2 regions of the Neorhizobium tunisiense genome follow, and region 2 is predicted to be linked to the other one. Evidence: riboswitches for the same ligand, from Rfam matches in the RefSeq annotation. Region 2 holds a riboswitch; the other holds the start of a gene.

Region 1 (6,740 bases), on a different contig from region 2:
GCCGCCATCGCGATACTTGGCGGCCATCGCCTCCAGGCCCTCCTTCTGCGCCTCGGCGCGAATATCGTGGGAAATCCGCATCGAGCAGAATTTCGGACCGCACATGGAGCAGAAATGCGCCACCTTGTGCGCCTCCTTGGGTAGCGTCTCGTCGTGGAAGGAGCGTGCCGTTTCCGGATCGAGCGAGAGATTGAACTGATCCTCCCAGCGAAACTCGAACCGGGCGCGCGACAGCGCATCGTCCCGCACCTGCGCCGCGGGATGGCCCTTGGCGAGATCGGCTGCGTGTGCAGCGATCTTGTAGGTGATCACGCCCACCTTGACGTCGTTGCGGTCCGGCAGGCCGAGATGTTCCTTTGGCGTCACGTAGCAGAGCATGGCGGTGCCGAACCAGCCGATCATCGCAGCCCCGATGCCCGACGTGATGTGGTCGTAACCCGGCGCGATATCGGTAGTCAGCGGACCGAGCGTATAAAACGGCGCCTCGCCGCAGACGGCGAGCTGCTTGTCCATATTGGCCTTGATCTTGTGCATTGGCACATGGCCAGGGCCTTCGATCATCACCTGGCAATCCTTCGCCCAGGCGATTTTCGTCAGCTCACCGAGGGTTTCCAGTTCCGCAAACTGCGCCGCATCGTTGGCATCGGCGATCGAACCCGGGCGCAGGCCATCTCCAAGCGAGAAGGAGACGTCGTAGGCCCGGGCGATGTCGCAGATTTCCTCAAAATGCTCGTAGAGAAAACTCTCCCTGTGATGGTGCAGACACCACTTGGCCATGATCGAGCCGCCGCGGGAAACGATGCCGGTGACGCGGTTGACGGTGAGCGGGATATAGGCGAGCCGCACGCCCGCATGGATGGTGAAGTAGTCGACGCCCTGCTCGGCCTGCTCGATCAGCGTGTCGCGATAGACTTCCCAGGTGAGGTCCTCGGCAATGCCGTTCACCTTTTCGAGCGCCTGGTAGAGCGGCACGGTGCCGATCGGCACCGGCGAATTGCGGATGATCCACTCGCGGATATTGTGGATGTTGCGGCCGGTCGACAGGTCCATGACCGTATCGGCACCCCAGCGGATCGCCCAGACCATCTTCTCGACTTCCTCGGCCATCGACGAGGTGACGGCCGAATTGCCGATATTGGCATTGATCTTCACCAGGAAGTTACGGCCGATGATCATCGGTTCGGATTCCGGGTGGTTGATATTGGCGGGAATGATCGCCCTGCCTTCGGCGACTTCGCGTCGAACGAACTCGGGCGTCACGAAGTCCGGCACATGGGCGCCGAAACTTTCGCCGTCGCGGATGAGTGGCTCGCTGGCCGCCTGCCGGCCGAGGTTCTCGCGGATGGCGACGAATTCCATCTCCGGCGTGACGATGCCGGCCCGCGCATAAGCGAGCTGGGTGACGGCCCTGCCCGCCTTCGCCTTGAAGGGCTGGTTGCGGACCGGGAATTCCGGCGTCAGGTGGCTCCCGGACACGAAGCCGTTGTCCTCCGGCCTGACGATACGGCCCTCATAGGCCTCGACATCGCCGCGGGCGGCAATCCAGCTTTCGCGCAGGCGCGGCAGGCCGGCATCAATGCTGATCGCGGTGCCTTCGGCGGTATAGGGTCCGGAGGAATCGTAGACGGTGACCGGCGGTTCGCCGGAGGTCGGATGCAATGCGATCTGGCGCATCGGCACGCGGATGTCCGGATGGATCGTTCCTGCTTTCAGGACTTTCGTGGAAGCGGGAAGCGGGCCGGTGGTGACGACCGGGGTAAGCTTGGTGGCTGCGATATTCATGGCTCAAGGCTCCAAGGTTTGACGTTTGGAGACCCAGTTCCAGTGTTGGAATGATGGAAAAACACCCCGGAATCCGAAGGACGGTTTCCCGTCCTTGTTACCGCAGCGCCCGCACCGTCCCTACGCCAGTATGAACTGGATCAGGTTCAACGGGTCACTGCGCCTCGGCCGGCCAAAGCCGATCCGACCAGCAGTATCTCAGCCCCTTGGCGGGACCCCCCTGGTGAATGGCGCCATCAGAAACCCGCGGGCCGTTGATGTCAAGCCGAGCCATGCCGATGGCGATCGATCGGATTTTACGGAATCCCGCAGCCCTAACTTCACGACGTTTATTACCGGAATCTTATGCTTTCCTGCGTAGTAAAGTCTCCAGCGATGAACGCAGAATTCGAACGATCCGGAGACGTCGAGATGAACGAGACCATTCGCGAATTGCTGACACGGGTAGGCGGCCTTCCGGTCGCGGTGACTGACCTGGAAGACGGCGCCGACCTTTATGCGGCCGGCCTCTCCTCCTTTGCATCGGTGCAACTGATGCTGGGCCTCGAAGAGGCCTTCGACATCGAGTTTCCCGACAGCCTTTTGAACCGCAAGTCCTTCGCCAGCATAGCTGCGATCGAGCAGACGGTTTCGCAGATCCTGAAAGCCCGCGAGGCCGCTTGAGATGAGCCTCCCCGCCTTTGCCGCCGACATGAGCCTGAGCGCCCGCGCTCACCGCGTGGCAGCCGTTGCGGCTGAATTTGCTGACCAGGTCGACCATGACGGCCGCTTCCCGCGCGAGGCGGTCGATGCCATGAAGGCCGAGCGCCTGATCGGAATACAGATCCCGGCCGCATTCGGCGGCGAGGGTGCCTCGATCACCGAGATCGCCGAGGTCTGCTCCATCCTGGGACAGGCCTGCGCCGCAAGCGCCATGGTTTTCGCCATGCACCAGATCAAGGTTTCGAGCCTGGTGGAACACGGTGGCGACAGTGAATGGCACAGGGACTTCATGCGCGAACTTGCAGGCCGCCAGCTTCTCGTCGCCTCCGCGACGACCGAGGGCGGCATCGGCGGCAATATGCGCAACTCGATCTGCGCGATCGAGGTCGAGGGCGATGCCTGCCGCCTGACGAAGGATGCGACGGTGATTTCCTACGGCGCCCATGCCGATGCGATCATGGTCACCTCGCGCTCCAACGAGAACGCCGCTCCGACCGACCAGGTCATGACCGTCTTCAGACAAGGCCAGTATACCCTGCAGAAGACCGTCGACTGGGATACGCTCGGCATGCGCGGCACCTGCTCGGACGGTTTTCTCTTCAGAGGCGAAGCGCCGTCCGTCCAGATCTTTCCAAAGCCGTTCGCCGAGATCGCGGCGCAATCGATGCTCGCCACCTCGCATCTCCTCTGGAGCGCGGTCTGGTACGGGATCGCCGCCGACGCGGTACTGCGCGCCCAGGCCTTCGTGCGGGCCGCCGCCCGCAAGGCGGGCGGCACCCAGCCGCCCGGCGCGCTGAGGCTCGCCGAAGCCTCGAACCTGCTGCAGCTCCTCAAGGCCGGCATCCTCTCCGGCCTGAAGATCTACGCGGATGCCAAGGCGGATCACGACCAGCTGTCGTCCATGGCTTTTTCGATCGCCATGAACAACGTCAAGCTGGCCTCTTCCGAGACGATCCTGACCATCATCAACCAGGCGATGATCATCTGCGGCATCATGGGCTACAAGAACGGTACGCCTTACAGCCTCGGCCGGCATCTGCGCGATGCGCATTCCGCCCAGCTGATGATTTCCAACGACCGCATTCTCGGCAATACGTCGACCATGCTGCTCGTTCAGAAACCGGACACCAGCCTGCTCGGCTGACGCCCCTATCATTTCAGATGTAAACCATTGAAAAGAATGAGGTAAAGCCATGGATATGCAAGTTTCCTTTCTCGACCGCCTGTTCGATGCAGGCCTGCTGATCGAGACGGGCGTCGACGGACTGTATGGCCGCAGCGGCCAGTTCGAAGACGTCATCGCCGCCTTCGAGCGGTTGATCGACAAGGTTGGCGGTGCCGACGGTGCCGAGGCGATGCGCTTCCCGCCCGGCATGAACCGCGCCTTCTTCGAGACCAGCGGCTACATGAAGAGCTTTCCGCAGCTCGCCGGCACGGTCCACTCGTTCTGCGGCAACGAGCTCGACCATATGAGCCTCCTGAAATGCATGGAGGTCGGCGAGGAGGACTGGACCAAGGGTCAGGAAGCGACCGACATCGTGCTGACGCCGGCCGCCTGCTATCCGCTCTATCCGACCGTTGCGCGCCGCGGCAACCTGCCCGCCGGCGGCAGCCTCTTCGACCTGCAGAGCTACTGCTTCCGCCACGAGCCCTCCAAGGATCCGGCCCGCCAGCAGCTGTTCCGCATGCGCGAATATGTCTGCATGGGTACCGAACAACACGTCACCGATTTCCGCCAGCTTTGGATGGATCGCGGCGTCGAGATGATGAGGTCGGTCGGCCTCGACGTCACCATCGACATCGCCAACGACCCGTTCTTCGGCCGCGCCGGCAAGATGCTGGTCAACAATCAGCGCGACCAGAACCTGAAGTTCGAGCTGCTGATCCCGATCACCTCTGTCGCCAAGCCCACCGCCTGCATGAGCTTCAACTATCATCAGGACAGTTTCGGCCTGAAATGGGGGCTCAACCTCGCAGACGGCAGCGTCGCTCACACGGCCTGTGTCGGCTTCGGCCTTGAACGCATCGCCCTTGCGCTCTTCCACACTCACGGTCTGGACGTAAAAGAGTGGCCGGAACCCGTCCGCGCCACGCTCTGGGGCTGATCCAATGACGGCGGTATTTCCGGCGCTCGATCCGGCGAACTACAGGACGCATGCGCTGCATTCGGCCGAGCGCATGTGGCCGGAGACGAATTGTTACGTCGATCTGTGGATAGAGGTGCTTTCGGCACAGGGCCTGCCGCCGGAAGCCATGCTCGGTTTCACCCTGACCCAGGATTTCGAAGGCGACCAGTTCACCTTCTTCAAGGTGCCGCTGGAGGATCTCGAAACCCTGTTCGGCATCCGCGTCACCGAACTTGCGATCTTCGACCGGCCGGAATGGCATGTTGCGGAGCAGATCCGCCGCGGCCGGCTGACGCTGCTCGAACTCGACAGCTTTTATCTGCCCGACACACGCGGCGTCGCCTATCGCCAGGAACATGGCAAGACCACGGTTGCCATCAACCGCCTCGACTTCGAACGCGGCGAGCTCGACTATTTCCACAATGGCGGCTTCTTCACCCTTTCCGGCGAAGATTTCGATGGCCTGTTCCAACTCAACACAGGCCCGGAGGCGCTACCCTTCCTGCCCTATACCGAATTCGCCAAGTTCCCCGCCGCCTATCCGGACGCCGGCGACATTCGCGAAACCGCCTGGAAGCTGCTCCGGCATCATTTTGCCCGGCGGCCGCAGGACAATCCGATCCGTGCGTTTGCAAAGGTCTTCCCGGCGCAGGTTGAGCGGATCGCCGACAGGGATTTCGGCTTCTTCCACAAATACGCGTTCAACACGCTGCGGCAGGTGGGTGCCAATTTCGAACTGCTGGCGAGCCATCTCGCGTGGCTGAACCACAAGGCATTCGCCCAGTCTGAACAACAGGCGCTGAGGATTTCGGAAGTGGCGAAATCCACCCAGTTCCAGCTTGCCCGCGCCGTCACCCGCAAGAAATTCGAACCGCTCGCAACGGCGCTCGATCCGGCCGCCGATGCCTGGGACCTGCTGATGGGTGACCTGGCCTCGACGCTGACCCAAGCCCGCGAGGCAGCGTGAGCCTTCTTATCCCTATCGGATCAGAGATCAGCCTTCTTGCCGAAGGCTGGTCTCTGGCATTGACGGAGCCCGGCGCCTACACGCTGCCGTCCGACCTTCCTACGGACCTGGAATACCTCCCGGCCATCGTGCCCGGCACGGTCGCGGCCGCGCTGGAAGTCGCCGGTCGCTTCGACCGCGACAATCCCGAGCCGCTGATCGACAGGGATGCCTGGTATCGCCGCCCGCTTGCCGGCGCAGCGCCCGGACCGGCGATCCTGCGGTTTGCCGGACTTGCGACGATGGCTGAGGTGTTTCTGGACGAGACGCTGATCCTGTCCTCGACAAGCATGTTCGAAAGCCACAATGTCGCGGTGGAACTGACCGGCACCGAAACTCTGTCGATCTGCTTCCGAGCGTTGAAACCGCATCTGGAAAAGACCGGGCCTCGCGCCCGCTGGCGGCCGCGGCTGATGAACAGCCAGGGCTTGAGATTTGTCCGCACCACGGCGCTCGGCTTCATGCCAGGCTGGAGCCCAGAGGTCCATGCCGTGGGGCCATGGCGGCCGGTTTTTCTGATTGGCGGCGCCGGCCCCTTCTCCCCCCTTGCGGGGGAGATCGGATGGGGCGCCGTCTCCCGTTACATTGCTGCGGAGAGAAGGGATTTCAGCTTCTCAGCTGCACTCGGCGAAAATGGTGAAGGTCTCCTGAAGGTGAGCCTTGCCGGTGACGAGCTTAGTCACAACCTCAACCTCATCTGCGCCGGTTACGAAGCTGCCTTCACCTACGACGAAGGAAAATACTCCACCGAGCTGCACCTTCCCGGCGTCAAGCCCTGGTGGCCGCATACCCATGGCGAACCGGCGCTTTACGATGTGGCGCTCCGGATCGATGGCGAAGATTTCCCGCTCGTTCGAACCGGCTTCCGCAGCCTGCAAGCCGATCGCGGTGCGGACGGCGACGACTTCGCCATCATCGTCAACGGCGAGAAAATATTCTGCCGCGGCGCCGTCTGGACCTCCGCCGACATCACCAAGCTGCCGGGCGATCGCGCCAGTTACGAGCCGTGGCTCAGGCTCGCGAGAGACGCGGGCATGAACATGATCCGCATTCCGGGTATCGCTACCTATGAAAGCCCCGAATTTTTCGCGCTCTGCGACGAACTCGGCCTGCTGGTCTGGCAG
Region 2 (6,740 bases):
TCAGCCTATCCTTTGACGTCGCCTTATCCTGCTACACGACAGTGTCTTGTGCAATCTCCCGATCTGCGCAATGTCCGCCCGGCCGATGACTAGCTCCTCACCCGCAGCAGCCGCAGCGCATTGATCGTCACCAGCACCGTTGCCCCGGTATCCGCGAGGATCGCCGGCCATAACCCTGTGACGCCGATGATGGTGGTCACCAGGAAGACCGCCTTCAGGCCGAGCGCGATCGAAATGTTCTGGTAGATGTTGCGCATCGTCCGCTTCGACAATTCGATCATTGCCGCGATGTCGCCGACCCGGCCGTGCAGTGCTGCGGCGTCTGCGGTTTCCAGCGCGACGTCGGTGCCGCCCCCCATCGCGATACCGACATCGGCGGCAGCGAGCGCCGGTGCGTCGTTGATACCGTCGCCGACTTTGCCCACTACGAAGCCCTGGCGCTTCAGTTCGCCAACGATGCGGCTCTTGTCTTCCGGCATCAGTTCGGCGCGCACCTCGATGCCAAGGTCCTTGCCGATCGCGGTCGCGGTGCGGGCGTTGTCGCCGGTCAGCATGACGGTCTTGATGCCGGCGTCGGTCAGCGCCTTGAGGCCGGACTTGGCGTCGGCGCGCGGTTCGTCGCGCATGGCGATGGCGCCGGCCAGGACCCCGCCGACGATCAGGACCGAGACGGTCTTGCCTTCGTCGTTGAGGCCGGTGATCCGCCGGGAATGGGCCATCGGCAGCGACACCCGCTCGGCTGCGGCCTTGGGCGAACCGAGAAAAACCTCCTGGCCTTCGACGACAGCCGTAACGCCCTTGCCGCTGAGCGCCCTGGCATCGGTCGCGGCGGGAACCTCCACCTCGTCATCGGCCACCTTGGCGAGGATGGCGACGGCGAGCGGATGGCTGGAGCCGGTCTCGAGCGCGGCGGAAAAGCGCAGCACGTCCTCCGCATTGCGGCCGAAGGCGATCACGTCTGTCACCTGAGGCTTACCCGCTGTCAGCGTGCCGGTCTTGTCGAGCGCGACGGCGGTGATCTTGCCGAGCGTTTCCAGCACCGCGCCACCCTTCATCAGCAGGCCGCGGCGGGCACCTGACGACAGCGATGCGGCGATCGCCGCCGGCGTCGAGATCACCAGCGCGCAGGGGCAGCCGATCAAGAGGATCGCCAGGCCTTTGTAGACCCACTCGCTCCAGGACGCACCGGCAACGAGCGGCGGCAGGATGGCGACCAAAGCGGCAACGGCAACGACACCCGGCGTGTAATAACGCGAGAAACGGTCGATGAAGCGCTCGGTCGGGGCCTTGCTTTCCTGCGCCTCCTCGACCAGCCGCACCACGCGGGCAATCGTATTGTCCTCGGCAGCTGCCGTGACGCGCACTCGCAAGGCGGCATCGCCGTTGATCGTGCCGGCAAACACCGCGTCGTCGATGCCCTTGGCAACCGGCGTGCTTTCACCCGTCACAGGCGCTTCGTCGATCGCGCTTTCGCCGGCGACGATCACGCCGTCCGCGGAAATACGGTCGCCGGGACGAACGAGGATGATCGCACCGACGGCAAGGCTCTCGGCCGGCACTTCGCGGGCCTGGCCATTCTCTTCGAGAAGCGCGTTCTTCGGCACCAGTGCCGTCAGGCTCCGAATGCTCTGCCGCGCCTTGCCGGCCGCGACCCCTTCGAGCAGTTCGCCGATGAGGAAGAGGAAGACCACGGCGGCAGCCTCTTCGGATGCATCGATGACGATCGCGCCAACGGCGGCGATCGTCATCAGCATCTCGATCGAAAACGGCGTGCCGGCGAGCGCGGCCATGACGGCGCGGCGTGCGATCGGCACGAGACCGGTCAGCATTGCGGCGGTGAAGATATAGGTGTCATAGGCCGGGAAGAGATGGCCGATCCCGTAAGCCGCGGCCAACGCAATGCCGACCAGGAGGGTCAGGCGGCCCTTCACCGATTTCCACCACGGCCCGTCCATCGGCCCGTGATCATGGCCGTACGGGCCTTCGATTTCCGTTGTGCCGTGGCCGTGATCATGATGGGCGTGGTCGTGCCCACCGTCATGATGGTGGTGGTCGTGCGCCTTGCCGATCTCCCCTCTTGAGGGGGAGATGCCCGGCAGGGTAGAGAGGGGTGCCGCGGCGTGCTCTTCGGCCATTGAGTTCGCGGCACCACCCCCTTCTGTCATCTCCCCCGCAAGGGGGGAGACCGGGAGTTTGCCTCTTCCCAAGGCCCTGAGCGAATACCCAAGCCCCACGACCTTCTTCTCGATTGCGACGAGATCGCCGGTCCCGTCATGCTTCACCGTCATCGTGCCTGAAGCCACCGAAACGGACACGTCCTCGACACCCGGCATGCGGCGCACCGCGGTGTCGATCTTCGTCGCGCAGCTGGCGCAATCCATGCCGCCAACCTTGTATCGTGCCTGTGTCGTCGCGTTCATCGTCTCTTTCCCATTGGATCGAGCCCCGTCTCTACAACCTCTAGCAACTAGAGCTGCAAGGCCAAAAATCAGAAAAAATCGCTGGCGAAGCGCATTATCTTTGCTGTAAGCCATGGTGAAGACAGGGGCGTCCGGCAAAGCCGGGCTGAGAAGCACCCTTAGAACCTGAACCAGATCATGCTGGCGGAGGGAGTCGTTCGGGCGTTCACCATTGCGCCCCGCGCCTGCCCCGCCGAACGAGGCAGACATGCACACGACAATGCCCCTTGGACAGACCCCCGGCCAATTGCTCACCGCCATGCGCGCCAAAAATCCGCTCGTCCAGAACATCACCAATTTCGTGGCGATGAACATCGCCGCCAACGTGATGCTTGCGGCCGGCGCCTCTCCCGCCATGGTGCACACAAAGGAAGAGGCCGGCGAATTCGCCCGCATCGCGGCGGCACTGACGATCAATATCGGAACGCTGTCGCCGGATTTCCTGGCCGGCATGAAGATGGCAGCCGAAGCCGCCACCGAGGCCGGCAGGCCCTGGGTGCTCGATCCCGTCGCCCATTACGCCACTGCCTATCGCCGCGCGGCACTTTCCGAGCTCATGGAGTTGCGGCCGACGGTCATACGGGGCAACGCGTCGGAAATCATTGCGCTTGCCGGCGGCCAGTCGAGCGGCCATGGCGTCGACAGCGGCGACAGCGTCGTGGCGGCCGAAGACTCGGCCATTGCCATTGCCCAGCAGAAGGCCTGCGTGGTGGCAGTTACCGGCGAGGTGGATTTCGTCACCGACGGCCGACGCTCGGTCCGCATCCTCGGCGGTTCGGCCCTGATGCCGCGCGTTACCGCACTCGGCTGCTCGCTGACCTGCCTTGTCGGTGCCTTTGCGGCCAGCACGGACAAGCCCTTCGACGCGACGGTCGCCGCACTCGCCATGTTTGCCGTCGCGGGCGAGGAAGCAACCCTCACCGCGTCCGGCCCCGGCTTCTTCTCCCCCATCTTCCTTGACCGCCTCGCGGCCCTGACCGGCGAGTCGCTCGATGCCCAGGCAAGGATCGTCCCGGCATGACCAAGATGTTCGACCTTTCCGTCTACCTCGTCCTCGACCCGGATCTCTGCCACGGGATCGGCATGGTCGAGACGACCCGGCTGGCGGTCGCCGGCGGCGCCACCATCGTCCAGCTTCGCGACAAGCAGGCGGATACGGCAAAAATGATCGAAACCGGCAGGGCGCTGAAGGCGGTGCTGGCAGGCACCGGCGTGCCTCTCATCATCAACGACGACGTCGAGGCGGCGATCGCGATCGGCGCGGAAGGCCTGCATGTCGGCCAGGGCGACATGGTCGCCGCGATGGCACGGCAGCACATCGGTACCGGCATGATCCTCGGCCTTTCTGTGGAAACCGAGGAGCTGGCGCGGCGGGTGGATCCGTCGGTGGTCGATTATGTCGGCATCGGGCCGGTGTTTGCGACCGGTACCAAGCCGGATCACAAGCAGCCGATCGGCTTCGACGGCCTCGCCCGTATCGTCGCCATGGCTCCTGTCCCGGCCGTCGCGATCGGCGGCGTCAAGGCGGAACATGCCGGCCCGGCACTTGCCGCCGGCGCGAAGGGCATCGCGGTGGTGTCCGCGATTTGCGGCCAGCCCGATCCGAAAGCGGCGGCCCACAGGATCGCCGCGGAAATCGAAAGGGCTCGCGCATGACCATCAAAAACGTCCTGTCGATCGCCGGTTCGGATCCCTCCGGCGGAGCTGGCATACAAGCGGACCTGAAAACCTTCGCGGCTCGCGGCACCTACGGCATGGCGGCATTGACCGCGCTGACGGCCCAAAATACCCAAGGGGTCACGGGCGTACACGCGGTGCCTGCCGCCTTCGTCGCAAACCAGATTCGCACCATTTTTCTCGACGTGCGCGTCGATGCGGTGAAGATCGGCATGATCGCCAATGCCGAGATCGCCGAAATCGTCGCCGACGTGCTACGCCCCTACCGGGACAGCGTGCCGATCGTGCTCGATCCGGTCATGATCGCCAAAGGCGGATCGCCGCTTCTGGCACTCGATGCGGTGGATGCCGTCACCTACCGCCTGATGCCGCTTAGCTCCGTCGTCACCCCCAATCTGCCGGAAGCCGCGGCGCTGCTCGGCGAGACGATCGCCACCACCCGCGATCAAATGGCAGACCAGGCTGAGCGGCTGCTGAAGATCGGCCCCAAGGCGGTATTGGTGAAGGGCGGCCATCTGGAGGGCGAGGATAGCCCGGATGTGCTGGCCGATGCCGCCGGCATCCACTGGTTCGAGGGCAGACGCACCGCGACCAGCAACACCCACGGCACCGGCTGCACGCTCTCGAGCGCGATCGCCGCCGAACTCGCCAAGGGCGCCTCGCCGGCTGAAGCGGTCGCGATCGCCAAGACCTATCTCGCCGGCGCTATCGCTGCCGCCGACACCCTCACCGTCGGCACCGGCCACGGACCGGTATCGCATTTTTACGAGTGGTGGTGAGGCGATTCTCAAGGTGAAGGGCTCCGATCACGTCGGCGCGCAAAGCTCTTGATGCCGGGCCGCCGAAAGGGCGCTGCCGGCAGCTTTCTCGCGGTTGAAGGTGAGAACATAGTCATCGGCTCGATAAGGGTGACGACCGGTCCTCAGCCCTTCTGCGCTGCAATCTTCTCGAAGGCGATCGCGATCTCCTGGCTGCCGTAGGGCTTCTTCAGAAGCACTGCGCCTTCTACTGCCGCCTCGTCGGGAATGCGGTCGTTGCCGGTCGCGAACACGATGCCGACATCGGGAGATAGCTTGCGCGCCTGCTGCGCGAACTCTCCGCCGGAAAGACCCGGCAGGCCGAGATCGGTGACCACCACGTCAAAGCTGCGCGCCTCAATCATGGTCATTGCCTCCTCCGCCGTCGAGGCCTCGGAAACCCCATGCCCCAGTTCGGCCAGAAGATCGGCCGTGCTCATGCGGATCAGGAAATCGTCCTCGACCAGCAGCACCGAATAGCGCGGCAGAACCGGCCGCTGCCCGATCGGCGGGGCGGGCGGATTGGCAGCGAACGACGCCCTCACCCGGTTGCGATGCTGCTGGCCGTTCAGCACGTGGCGGATCTTTCGCGCCAAGGCCTCGCGGGTATAGGGTTTGGAGAGCAGTTCGACTCCGGGATCGAGCCGGCCACCGTGCACGATCGAGTTTTCCGTATAACCGGAGGTGAACAGCACGGCGATATCCGGCATCCGCTCGCGGGCATGCCTGGCAAGCTCGGTGCTCTTCAGCGGTCCCGGCATCACCACGTCGGTAAAGAGAAGATCGACCGGCACACCGCTTTCGATAACACTCAGTGCGCCCGCAGCGTCCTTCGCCTTCAGCACGGCATAACCCAGATCGCCGAGCAGCTCGACGACAGTGGCACGCACCTGCTCGTCGTCCTCCGCCACCAGAATGGTTTCGCTGCCGCCGGTCACCGGACCGAAATCGGCGTCGGTGACGAGATCCTCGCTGCGCTGGACGCGGGGGAAATAGATCTTGACGGTCGTACCCTGGCCAAGCTCGCTATAGATCTTGATATGGCCACCCGACTGCTTGACGAAGCCGTAGACCATGGAAAGGCCGAGGCCGGTGCCCTTTCCGACGGGCTTGGTCGAGAAGAACGGTTCGAACACCTGTTCCATCACCTGCGGCGCCATGCCGGTGCCCGTGTCGGTCACCGCCAGCATCACATATTGGCCGGCCGGCACGTCCCCGTGCTGGCGCACGTAATTGTCGTCAAGGAAAGCGTTGCCCGCCTCGATCGTCAGCTTGCCGCCGTTTTCCATGGCGTCGCGGGCATTGATCGCGAGGTTCAGCAGCGCGTTCTCGATCTGGGTGGGGTCGACCAGCACGTTCCAAAGGCCGCCGGAACGGATCGTCTCGACCTCGATATCCTCGCCGAGCGTTCGGCGCAGCAGTTCTTCCATGCCGGTGAGGAACCGGCCGATATTGACGACCTTGGGCTCCAGCGGCTGGCGGCGACCGAAGGCGAGCAATTGGCTTGCCAGCTTGGAACCGCGCTGCACGCCGGCAAGTGCATTCTCCACCCGGCGACCGGCGCGCTGGTTGCTGGCGACGTCCTTGGCGAGGAGCTGAAGATTGCCGGAAATCACCTGCAGCAGGTTGTTGAAGTCATGCGCCACGCCGCCTGTGAGCTGGCCGAGCGCTTCCATCTTCTGGCTCTGGCGCAGCGCCTCTTCCGCCTTCAGGCGTTCTGAAATCTCGGACGCGATCTTCTGTTCGAGGCTGGCGTTCAACGCCTGCAGCGCCTCCTCGGCGCGCTGGCGTTCTGCAAGGTCGCGCT

Evidence for each region. Region 2 has a riboswitch for thiamine pyrophosphate ahead of thiM (hydroxyethylthiazole kinase). Riboswitches for the same ligand answer to the same signal wherever they lie in the genome.
Region 1: another riboswitch for thiamine pyrophosphate. It lies ahead of thiC (phosphomethylpyrimidine synthase ThiC); the one in region 2 lies ahead of thiM (hydroxyethylthiazole kinase).

What each region holds. Positions count from the first base shown of each region.
Region 1 is NZ_JBDIUU010000012.1:184,797-191,536, reverse strand. It holds gene thiC (phosphomethylpyrimidine synthase ThiC) at 1-1,782, opposite strand, end outside; TPP riboswitch at 1,882-2,014, opposite strand; gene ABCW43_RS27875 (acyl carrier protein) at 2,194-2,445, shown strand; gene ABCW43_RS27870 (acyl-CoA dehydrogenase family protein) at 2,447-3,628, shown strand; gene ABCW43_RS27865 (amino acid--[acyl-carrier-protein] ligase) at 3,678-4,589, shown strand; gene ABCW43_RS27860 (DUF1839 family protein) at 4,594-5,577, shown strand; gene ABCW43_RS27855 (glycosyl hydrolase 2 galactose-binding domain-containing protein) at 5,574-6,740, shown strand, end outside.
Region 2 is NZ_JBDIUU010000008.1:95,905-102,644, forward strand. It holds gene ABCW43_RS21920 (heavy metal translocating P-type ATPase) at 90-2,420, opposite strand; TPP riboswitch at 2,534-2,629, shown strand; gene thiM (hydroxyethylthiazole kinase) at 2,680-3,480, shown strand; gene thiE (thiamine phosphate synthase) at 3,477-4,115, shown strand; gene thiD (bifunctional hydroxymethylpyrimidine kinase/phosphomethylpyrimidine kinase) at 4,112-4,915, shown strand; gene ABCW43_RS21940 (response regulator) at 5,059-6,740, opposite strand, start outside.